Regions from separate parts of the Alicycliphilus sp. T452 genome, predicted to be linked through region 1. Evidence: predicted binding sites of a transcription regulator. Region 1 holds the regulator's gene; the other holds the start of a gene.

Region 1 (5,158 bases):
CCTGAACAAGAACGGCACGCGCGCGTCCGAGCAGGACGAGGCGCAGCGCAACAAGAACTGGGACCCGAACGCCCCTCTGTACGGCAAGAACCCGGCGCGCCCTGCCGCACCGGCCAGCGCGCCCGAGGGGGCCGTGGTGGCCACCCCGGCCGAGCCGGCGGCATCCGCCGCGGCGCCTGCGCCGCGCACGGCCGACAACCGGGCGAGTACGCCACAGCCGTCGGCGGACCCCCTGGGCGACCTGGCGCGCGCCAAGGCCAACGCCGCACCCGCGTCCGCCGGGACCGACCCGTTCCAGTATTTCGTCCAGGCCGGGGCCTTCCGCACCCAGCAGGATGCCGACGCGCAGCGCGCCAAGCTGGCCATGCTGGGCTGGGAGGCGCGCGTGAGCGAGCGCGAGACCAATGGCCGCACGGTGTTCCGCGTGCGCGTGGGCCCGTTCGCCAAGCGCGACGACGCCGAGTCGCTGAAGGAAAAACTCGACGGCGCGGGCGTGGACTCGGCGCTGGTGCGGGTGCAGCGCTGAACTTTTTGCCCTGGCCGATGCTCACAACCTTCCATACCGACCCTGGAGTGACCCCTACCCATGAAACGCCGTGAGTTTTCCCTGTCCGTCGCCTCTGCGGCCACCGCCGCCGCATTGGGTCTGCCCATCGCCACACCCGCCCTGGCGCAGGCACGCCAGTTCAAGGAGGGCAAGGACTACGTCAAGCTGGGCAAGCCCGCGGCCACCGAGGCGCCGGCCGGCAAGGTCGAGGTGATCGAGTTCTTCTGGTACAGCTGCCCGCACTGCAGTACTTTCGAGCCCAGCTTCGAGGCATGGGTCAAGACCGCGCCCAAGGACCTGCAGGTGCGCCGCGTGCCCGTCGCCTTCAACGCCAGCTTCGTGCCGCAGCAGAAGCTCTACTACGCGCTCGAGGGCATGGGCAAGCTGCCCGAACTGCACGCCAAGGTGTTCCGTGCCGTGCACGTGGAGCGGCAGGCGCTGAACAAGGACGACCTGATCTTCGACTGGATCGCCAAGCAGGGCGTGGACGTGGCGAAGTTCAAGGAAGTCTACGGCTCCTTCACCGTCGCCAACCAGGTGCGCAAGGCCTCGCAGCTGCAGGATGCCTACCAGATCGAGGGCGTGCCCTCCATGGGCGTGGCGGGCCGCTACTACACCGACGGCACCATGGCCGGCAACATGCAGAACGTGCTGCAGATCGTCGAGTACCTGGCCGGCGTGGCGCGCAAGGGGTGACGCCGCGCGTCTGCCCGGCACGAGGCGCGCCCCCGGGCGCGCTTTTTATTTGCGTCCACCGGGCTTGGCTCTGGCGGCGGCGAATGCGTCAGTACAATGACCGCAAGAATCGTGCCCTATGAGAATCCGACTGCCCTCCCTCCTTCTGCTTGGCGCCCTGGCACTGGCCTGGTTGCCGGGCGCGCATGCCGAGAAGGCTGACCGCAACAAGCCCATGAACATCGAGGCCGATGCGCTGCGCCACGACGAGCTCAAGCAGACCAGCGTGTTCACCGGCCATGTGGTCATGACCAAGGGCAGCATCGTGCTGCGCGGCGCGCAGCTGGACGTGCGCCAGGATCCCGATGGCTTCCAGTACGGCGTGGTGACGGCCGAATCGGGCAAGCGCGCCTTCTTCCGGCAAAAGCGCGACACGCCGCCGGGCCAGCCCGACGAGTTCGTCGAGGGCGAGGGCGAGGTCATCGAATACGACGGCCGTGCCGACACCGTGAAGTTCATCCGCCGCGCCGAGCTGCGCCGCTACCGCGAGGCCCAGCTCACCGACGAAGTCAAGGGCGCGGTCATCGTCTACAACAACCTCACAGACGTGTTCACCGTGGACGGGCAGAAGACCGCGCCGGCCGGCACCAGCGCGGGCACGCCCGGCGGCCGCGTGCGCGCCGTGCTGTCGCCCAAGGAGCCGGCCTCGGGCACGGCGCCGCCGCCCGCGCGCGCCGAGCCACCCGTGCTGCGCCCCACTCCCAGCCTGGGCGGCACGCAGTGAGCGCGGTCGTGGACGAGACGCGCACGCAGGGCGCGCCCGGGGCGCCGCAGGACGGCGCCAGCCGGCTGGAGGCGCTGCACCTGCAGAAGTCCTACGGCAGCCGCAAGGTGGTCAAGGACGTGTCGCTGGTCGTGCAGAAGGGCGAGGTGGTGGGGCTGCTGGGCCCCAACGGCGCGGGCAAGACCACGTCGTTCTACATGATCGTGGGCCTGGTGCGCAGCGACGGCGGCGACATCCGCATCGACGGCCACTCGGTGGCCAACATGCCCATCCACCGGCGCTCGCGCCTGGGCCTGTCCTACCTGCCGCAGGAGGCGTCGATCTTCCGCAAGCTTAACGTGGAGGACAACGTGCGCGCGGTGCTGGAGCTGCAGACCGGCGCGGACGGCCGGGCGCTGCCGCGCGGCGAGATCGAGCGCCGGCTCACCGAGCTGCTGCAGGAGCTGCGCGTGGACCACCTGCGCCAGTCGCCCGCGCTGGCGTTGTCGGGCGGCGAGCGCCGCCGCGTGGAGATCGCCCGGGCGCTGGCCACGCAGCCGCGCTTCATCCTGCTGGACGAGCCCTTCGCGGGCATCGACCCGATCGCCGTGATCGAGATCCAGCGCATCATCGGCTTCCTGAAGGCGCGCGGCATCGGCGTGCTCATCACCGACCACAACGTGCGCGAGACGCTGGGCATCTGCGACCACGCCTTCATCATCAGCGACGGCCATGTGCTCGCGCAGGGCACGCCGTCGGAAATCGTCGACAACGCGGAAGTGCGCCGGGTCTACCTGGGCGAGCACTTCCGCATGTGAGAGACATGGGCCGCGGTACGACACAAGGCCGGACGGCGGGTGCCGGGCCATGAAACCCAGCCTGTCGCTGCGCGTCTCGCAGCACCTGGCGCTCACGCCGCAGCTGCAGCAGTCCATCCGCCTGCTGCAGCTGTCCACGCTGGAGCTGGCGCAGGAGGTCGAGCAGATGCTCGACGAAAACCCCTTCCTGGAGCGCTCGGAGGACGATGCGCCGCCGGAGGAGCCGGGCGCGCCCCCTGCGGGCGAGCGCGGCAGCCAGGCCGAGGATGCTACGCCTTCAGGAGCTGCCGACGCAGACTGGTCGGGCGATGAAGGCCAAAACGACGCTGAAATGCCCGACATCGCCGCGCCCACCGACTGGGACGGCGACACCGACATCCCGGGCGACGACCGCGAGTGGGGGAGCGATGCGCCCGCAGGCGCCGGCAGCGGCTCCGGCGATGGCGACGAGGCCGACGCCGCGGACCTCGCGCACGGCCACGAATCGCTCGCCGACCACCTTGAGCGCCAGGCCCTGGCGCTGCGCCTGTCCGAGCTGGACATGGCGGCGCTGCGCTTTCTCATCGGCTCGCTCAACGACGACGGCTATCTGGACGAGCCGCTCGAATCCCTGGCCGCGAGCCTGGCGGACGAGGGCGACGCCGAGCAGCTCGACGAGCTGATGCACCGCCTGACCGTGGCCCTGCGCCTGCTGCAGAGCCTGGAGCCCGCGGGCGTGGGCGCGCGCGGGCTGGCCGAATGCCTGACGCTGCAGCTGCAGGCGCTGGACCGGGAAGAGGAGGGCGACCCCGAGGTGATCCAGGCCGCGCTGTGCATCTGCCGCCAGCCGCTCGACTTGCTGGCGCGGCGCGACGTGCGCCGCCTGGCCCAGGCCGCAGGCAGCAGCGACGACTGCACGCGCGCCGCCATGGCGCTGATCGCACGGCTGGAGCCGCGCCCCGGGCGGCGCTTCGCCGACGTGGAGCGCAACGTCATCGTGCCCGACGTGATCGTCCGGAAGACCGGGCGCGGCGCGCAGCAGAGCTTCAGCGTCCGCCTCAACCCCGACGTGATGCCGCGCCTGCGCGTGCACGACGTCTACGCCAACGCCCTGCGCGGCGGCAGCAAAGGCGACGGCCACCAGGCGCTGCAGGCCAGGCTGCAGGAGGCGCGCTGGTTCATCAAGAACATACAGCAGCGCTTCGACACCATCCTGCGCGTGTCCAGCGCCATCGTGGAGCGGCAGAAGAACTTCTTCGTGCATGGCGAGCTGGCCATGCGCCCGCTGGTGCTGCGCGAGATCGCCGACGAGCTCGGCCTGCACGAATCCACCATCAGCCGCGTGACCACGGCCAAGTACATGGCCACGCCCCAGGGCACGTTCGAGCTCAAGTACTTCTTCGGCTCGGGCCTGGGCACCGAGACCGGCGGCAGCGCGTCGAGCACGGCGGTGCGCGCGCTCATCCGGCAGTTCGTCGCCGCCGAGGACCCGCACAAGCCGCTGTCGGACGGCCAGATCGCCGACATGCTCAAGGAACAGGGCATAGAGTGCGCGCGCCGCACCGTGGCCAAGTACCGCGAGGCGCTGAAGATCGCGCCCGCCAACCTGCGCAAGGCGCTATAGAAAGAGATACCCCATGGCACGCATCGTCTTCGACCTGCCGGCGCACTTCGGCTTCAGCACCGAGCTGCAGGTCTACATCAGCCACGTCAACCAGGGCGGCCACCTGGACAACGCGCAGCTGCTCAGCCTGGTGTCGGAGGCGCGCGTGCGCTTCTTCCGCTCCCTGGGCTATGCCGAGGCGGACGTGGCGGGCCTGTCCACCGTGGTGGGCGACATGCTGGCGCAGTACAAGTCCGAGGCCTTCCATGGCGAGACGCTGCGCGTGCAGATGACGCCGCAGGACTTCAACCGCTACGGCTTCGACCTGGTGTTCCGCATGACGGAGAAGTCCCAGGGCCGCGAGGTCGCGCGCGGCAAGACCGGCATCGTCTTCATCGACCGGGCCGCGCGCAGGCCCGCGCCCATCCCCGAGCCCGTGCGCCAGCTGCTGCAGCGCGCCGCACAGCCGCAATGAACACCCTGCAACTCTTCCTGCCCTGCGCCGCCGGCGTCGAGGGCTTCCTGGCCGACGAGGTGCACGGCCTCACGGGCCTGTCCGGCCAGGACCTGCTGGTGGGCCGCGCCGGCGTGCTGGTGCGCGCCGCCTGGCGCGACGCGCTGCTTCTCAACCTGCACAGCCGCCTGGCCCAGCGCGTGCTGGTGCAGCTGGCCGAGCGGCCCTACCGCAGCGAGGACGACATCTACGCGCTGGCCGGCGACGTGGCCTGGGAGGCCTGGTTCACCCCGCGCCAGAGCTTCAAGGTGGAGGTGAC
Region 2 (5,158 bases), on a different contig from region 1:
CTCCACCTGCCCGTCCTGCAGCACGCGCAGCAGCTTGGCCTGGGCGGACAGCGGCAGCTCGCCCAGCTCGTCCAGGAACAGCGTGCCGCCGTGCGCGCGCTCGAAGCGCCCGGCGCGCGCCGCATCGGCGCCGGTGTAGGCGCCCTTCTCGGTGCCGAAGAGCTCGGATTCGACCAGATTGCCCGGCAGCGCCGCGCAGTTCACCGCCACGAAAGGCTTGGCGGCGCGCGGGCTCAAAGCGTGCAGGGCGCGCGCGAAGCGCTCCTTGCCCACCCCGGTCTCGCCCGTGAGCAGCACCGTGACCTGCGTGCCCGCCGCCTTGCGCAGCAGCTGCGTGGCGGCGGTGAAGCCGGGCGAGCGCCCGATGAGCGGGCCCAGGGCATCGGCGGGCGGCTCGGGCAGGTCCTCGGCCCGTATGGCCGCGGGCCAGGCAGGCAGGGTGCGCGGCCCATCGGACGGCGCCTGCGCCTGCTCCAGGACTTCCGGGGCGTAATCGCCGGCCAGTTCCGCGCCGTCGGGCCAGTCCTGCACCGGGCGGCCCTCGATGCGGCAGTGCGCGTGGCCGCAGGCGGTGCACTGCACTTCCTTGTAGAGCACGGTGCGGCCCATGAAGCCGCTGGTGTAGCCCGAGGCATAGCCCAGCAGCGTCCAGCACACCGGGGCGCTCTGCGGGCCGAAGTCGCGCACGTGGGTCTCCACCTCCCATGAATGCTGCCAGCGGAAGATGCCGTGGAAGTGGCCGCTGGCCGCGTCCAGCTCCAGCAGCTCGGGCGTGACCTGCGCGGCCCCCTGCAGCATGTGCAGCTGCGGGCCGACGCTGAACATGGCGAACTGGTCGGCGCTGGGGCGCAGCTGCCGCGCCAGCGCCGCGTCGCGCTCGCCCGAGGCGTAGCCCACGCGCAGCAGCAGGCGGCGCGCGCCGGTGGGGCCGAGGGTATGCACCAGCTCGCGGCGCAGGGTGCCCAGCGAGGCCGCGTGCAGCAGCACCATGCGCTGGCCCGCCAGCCAGATGCGGCCGTCGGCCGCGGAGAACTGGATCTGGCGCCGCAGGTCGGCATCCGAGGGCAGTGCGGGGAGGGAGGGCATGCGCCAGATTATCGAGAAAAGTATTTCTGGCGCAAGATGGAGTTTCCTCCCGTATCTCATCAAATGGTGAATTGGGCCGGTAACGTGGTGTGCAAATCATCAAGTTGCATCGTGGCATGGGGTATTTGGCAGCCTGTGGCGCGGGTGGGCAGGGTATGTGAATCGGCTCGTTTCTTAGGGGTTTACCCGGAAATTATCGAGATTTCTGGGTTGATGCGCTCATCCTGGCACATGTCCTGCATAGACCCGGGCATGAGCACCACGCCAACCCCTTCCGACGACGCCTGGGATGTCCAGCGCCGCTTCATCCGCATCGTGCAGGAGCACGCCAGCGGCATGGTGGAGTTCGAGTTCGCCGTGGGCGAGCCGCAGCTCTACGTGGAGATGGTGATGCCGCGTCCGCAGTTCGAGGAGTTCTGCGCCATGCAGGCGGTGGTGCCCACGCGGGGCCGCCTGCCGGAGCACGGCGAGGGCAGCGCCGAGCACGAATGGGACTGGAACCTGCGCGATGCCCGCGAGCGGCATTTCCGCCAGGAGCCCTGACGTCCCGCCACCGCTTTCCATTCCGAAAACACCCTAGGAGACAAGCCCCATGCAAATCGACCTGCGCACCGTCAGCATCACGCCGCTGCGCCAGACCTACGACCACATCGCCCGGCGGCTGGGCGCGGACAAGCCGGCCTCGCGCTACATCGAGGCCACGATGGACGTGCAGCCCCAGGCCAACTTCCACTACCGCCCCACCTGGGACCCCGAGCACGAGCTGTTCGACGCCTCGCGCACCCGCATCGTGATGCAAGACTGGTACGCGCTCAAGGACCCGCGCCAGTTCTACTACGGCACCTACGCCCAGGCGCGCGCCCGCCTGCAGGAGACGGCGGAGGCGGACTTCGAGTTCGTCGAGTCGCGCGGCCTGGCCGACCGCTTCGACGACACGGCGCGCCGCACGGCGCTGGATTTCTATGTGCCGCTGCGCCACGTGGCCTGGGGCGCGAACATGAATGGCGCCTACCAGTGCGCCTATGGGCACGGCACCGCCATCACCCAGCCCTGCCTGTACGCCGGCATGGACCAGCTCGGCATCGCCCAGTACCTCACGCGCCTGGGCCTGCTGCTGGGCAACCAGGGCGAGCTGGAGGCGGGCAAGCAGGCCTGGCTGGAGGCACCCGCCTGGCAGGGCCTGCGCCGCCTGGTGGAGGACACCTGGGTGCTCAAGGACTGGTTCGAGCTGTACGTGGCGCAGAACGTGGCGCTGGACGGCATTCTGTTCGGCCTGGCCTACCGCGAGGTGGACGTCGTGCTGTCCGAGCAGGCCGGCCCCACGGTGTCCATGCTCACGCGCTTCCAGGCCGAGTGGTTCCAGGACGCGAACAAGTGGGTGGACGCCGTCATCAAGACCGCCGCCACCGAAAGCGCCGAGAACCAGGCCCTGCTGGGCCAGTGGTACGCCCACTGGCGCGCCCGCGTGCAGGAGGCGCTGGCGCCGGTGGCGCGCCTGGCGCTGGGCGACGCCGGCGATGCCGCTTTGGCGCGCGCCGTGGCCGCCGTCGATGCGCGCATGCACAAATCCGGCCTGGCCGTCTGAAGCCCCCGCAGGAGAGCACCCCATGTCCAATGTATTCATCGCCTTCCAGAAGAACGAGGAAACGCGCGCCATCGTCGACGCCATCGTCGCCGACAACCCGCAGGCCATCGTCAACCAGCAGCCCGCCATGGTGAAGATCGACGCCCCGGGCCGCCTGGTGATCCGCAAGAGCAGCATCGAGCAGGAGATCGGGCGCGAGTTCGACCTGCAGGAGATGCACGTGCACCTCATCACCCTGTCGGGAAACATCGACGAGACCGACGACGAGCTCAGCCTGACCTGGAATCAGTGAACCCGCGAACACAAGGAGACAGACCATGGATATGAAAGCCAGCAAGAAGCTGGGCCTGAAGGAGCGCTACAACCTCATGACGCGCGACCTGGCCTGGACGCCCACCTACCAGGCGTTGAAGGACGTGTTCCCGTACACGGAGTACGAGGGCATCAAGATCCACGACTGGGACAAGTTCGAGGACCCGTTCCGCATGACGATGGATTCGTACTGGAAGTACCAGGCCGAGAAGGAACGCAAGCTCTACGCCATCATCGATGCCTTCACGCAGAACAACGGCCACCTGGGCGTGACGGACGCGCGCTACATCAACGCGCTCAAGCTGTTCCTCACCGGCGTGAGCCCGCTGGAATACATGGCGCACCGGGGCTTCGCCCACGTGGGCCGCCAGTACCCCGGCGCCGGCCCGCGCGTGGCCTGCCTGATGCAGAGCCTGGACGAGATCCGCCACTCGCAGACGCAGATCCACTCGCTGTCCAACTACAACAAGCACTACAACGGCTTCGCCAACTGGCGCCACCAGCACGACCGCGTGTGGTACCTGTCGGTGCCCAAGAGCTTCTTCGACGACGCCGTGAGCGCCGGGCCGTTCGAGTTCATCGTGGCCATCGGCTTCGCGTTCGAATACGTGCTCACCAACCTGCTGTTCGTGCCCTTCATCAGCGGCGCGGCCTACAACGGCGACATGGGCGCCATGGCCTTCGGCTTCTCGGCGCAGTCCGACGAGTCGCGCCACATGACGCTGGGGCTGGAGATCATCAAGTTCATCCTGGAGCAGGACCCGGACAACCTGCCCATCGTGCAGGCCTGGCTGGACAAGTGGTTCTGGCGCGGCTACCGCGTGCTCACGCTGGTGGCCATGATGATGGACTACATGCTGCCCAAGCGCGTGATGAGCTGGAAGGAAGCCTGGGAGACCTACGCCGAGCAGAACGGCGGCGCCCTGTTCGCCGACCTGGCGCGCTACGGCATCAAGGTGCCGAAGGGCTGGGAACAGGCCTGCAAGGACAAGGACCACCTGAGCCACCAAGCCTGGAACGTGTTCTACAACTACGGCGCCGCGGCCCCTTTCCACACCTGGGCGCCGAGCGAGGCCGACATGAAGTGGCTCAGCGAGAAGTACCCCGACACCTTCGACAAGTACTACCGCCCGCTGTGGGAGCACTACGCGAAGGAGCAGGCCGAGGGCCGGCGCTTCTACAACAAGACGCTGCCCATGCTGTGCCAGACCTGCCAGATCCCGATGTTCTTCACCGAGCCGGACGACCCCACCAAGATCGCCTACCGCGAGAGCGACTGGCGTGGCCAGAAATACCACTTCTGCTCCGACGGCTGCAAGCACATCTTCGACAACGAGCCCGAGAAGTACGCCCAGAGCTGGCTGCCCGTGCACCAGATCTACCAGGGCAACTGCTTCCCCGAGGACGCCGACCCGTCCAAGCCCGATTTCGATCCGCTGATGGAGGTGCTGCGCTGGTACCGCATGGAGTTCGGGCGCGACAACCTGGACTACGCCGACTCCGAGGACAAGAAGAACTTCGAGGCCTGGCGCGCGCAATCCACCAGCAACTGATGCGCAAGGCGCAGCCCGGGCCCCGGGCTGCGCGGCGCACCCCACTACACGACACACGACAGGAGACAAGTCCATGGCCGTCACATCCGCCGCCCCCTACGACTTTCCGCAGCAGGACACCGCCGACAAGTTCCCCGCGCCGCTGCTGTACATCGGCTGGGAAGACCACAAGATGTTCTGCGCGCCGTTCTGCGTGCCCATGCCGCCCTCTACCCGGTTCGGCGACATGGTGCAGGGCGCGCTGCCCGGCATGTTCGGCGCGCACCCCGACTTCGCGCGCATCGACTGGAACCGGGCCGAATGGTTCGTCTCGGGCCAACCCTTCACGCCCGACATGGACAAGACCATGGCCGAGAACGGCCTGGGCCACAAGAGCGTGATCCGCTTGCGCACGCCCGGGCTGACCGGCCTGGGGGGGACCTGCTTCTGAGGCAAACCGGCCTCCAGCCCTCCCCTGACAAGCGCAAGCAGCTATTGAATTTGAAGTCTGTGAGTACGCCATGAGCCACCAGCTCACCATTGAACCGCTCGGCCAGGTGATCGAGGTCGAGGAAGGCCAGACCCTCCTCGACGCCGCCCTGCGCGCCGGCATCTACCTGCCCCACGCCTGCTGCCACGGGCT

Evidence for each region. The regulator sigma-54, encoded in region 1, starts transcription at its own class of promoters, with help from an activator protein. The targets are predictions, from matches to a motif close to TGGCANGNAANCTGCTTT.
Region 2: ACX12L_RS06175 (phenol hydroxylase subunit) is a predicted target of sigma-54. The motif match lies at 1,312-1,329, and genes of this name have one in related genera.

What each region holds. Positions count from the first base shown of each region.
Region 1 covers NZ_JBTNEH010000003.1:13,542-18,699, forward strand. The annotation lists gene ACX12L_RS03085 (SPOR domain-containing protein) at 1-526, shown strand, start outside; gene ACX12L_RS03090 (thiol:disulfide interchange protein DsbA/DsbL) at 587-1,243, shown strand; gene lptA (lipopolysaccharide transport periplasmic protein LptA) at 1,362-2,006, shown strand; gene lptB (LPS export ABC transporter ATP-binding protein) at 2,003-2,803, shown strand; gene ACX12L_RS03105 (RNA polymerase factor sigma-54) at 2,853-4,406, shown strand; gene ACX12L_RS03110 (acyl-CoA thioesterase) at 4,420-4,860, shown strand; gene ACX12L_RS03115 (THUMP domain-containing class I SAM-dependent RNA methyltransferase) at 4,857-5,158, shown strand, end outside.
Region 2 covers NZ_JBTNEH010000005.1:114,097-119,254, reverse strand. The annotation lists gene ACX12L_RS06180 (sigma 54-interacting transcriptional regulator) at 1-1,086, opposite strand, end outside; gene ACX12L_RS06175 (phenol hydroxylase subunit) at 1,339-1,629, shown strand; gene ACX12L_RS06170 (aromatic/alkene monooxygenase hydroxylase subunit beta) at 1,679-2,671, shown strand; gene ACX12L_RS06165 (MmoB/DmpM family protein) at 2,694-2,963, shown strand; gene ACX12L_RS06160 (aromatic/alkene/methane monooxygenase hydroxylase/oxygenase subunit alpha) at 2,989-4,536, shown strand; gene ACX12L_RS06155 (phenol hydroxylase subunit P4) at 4,610-4,966, shown strand; gene ACX12L_RS06150 (2Fe-2S iron-sulfur cluster-binding protein) at 5,037-5,158, shown strand, end outside.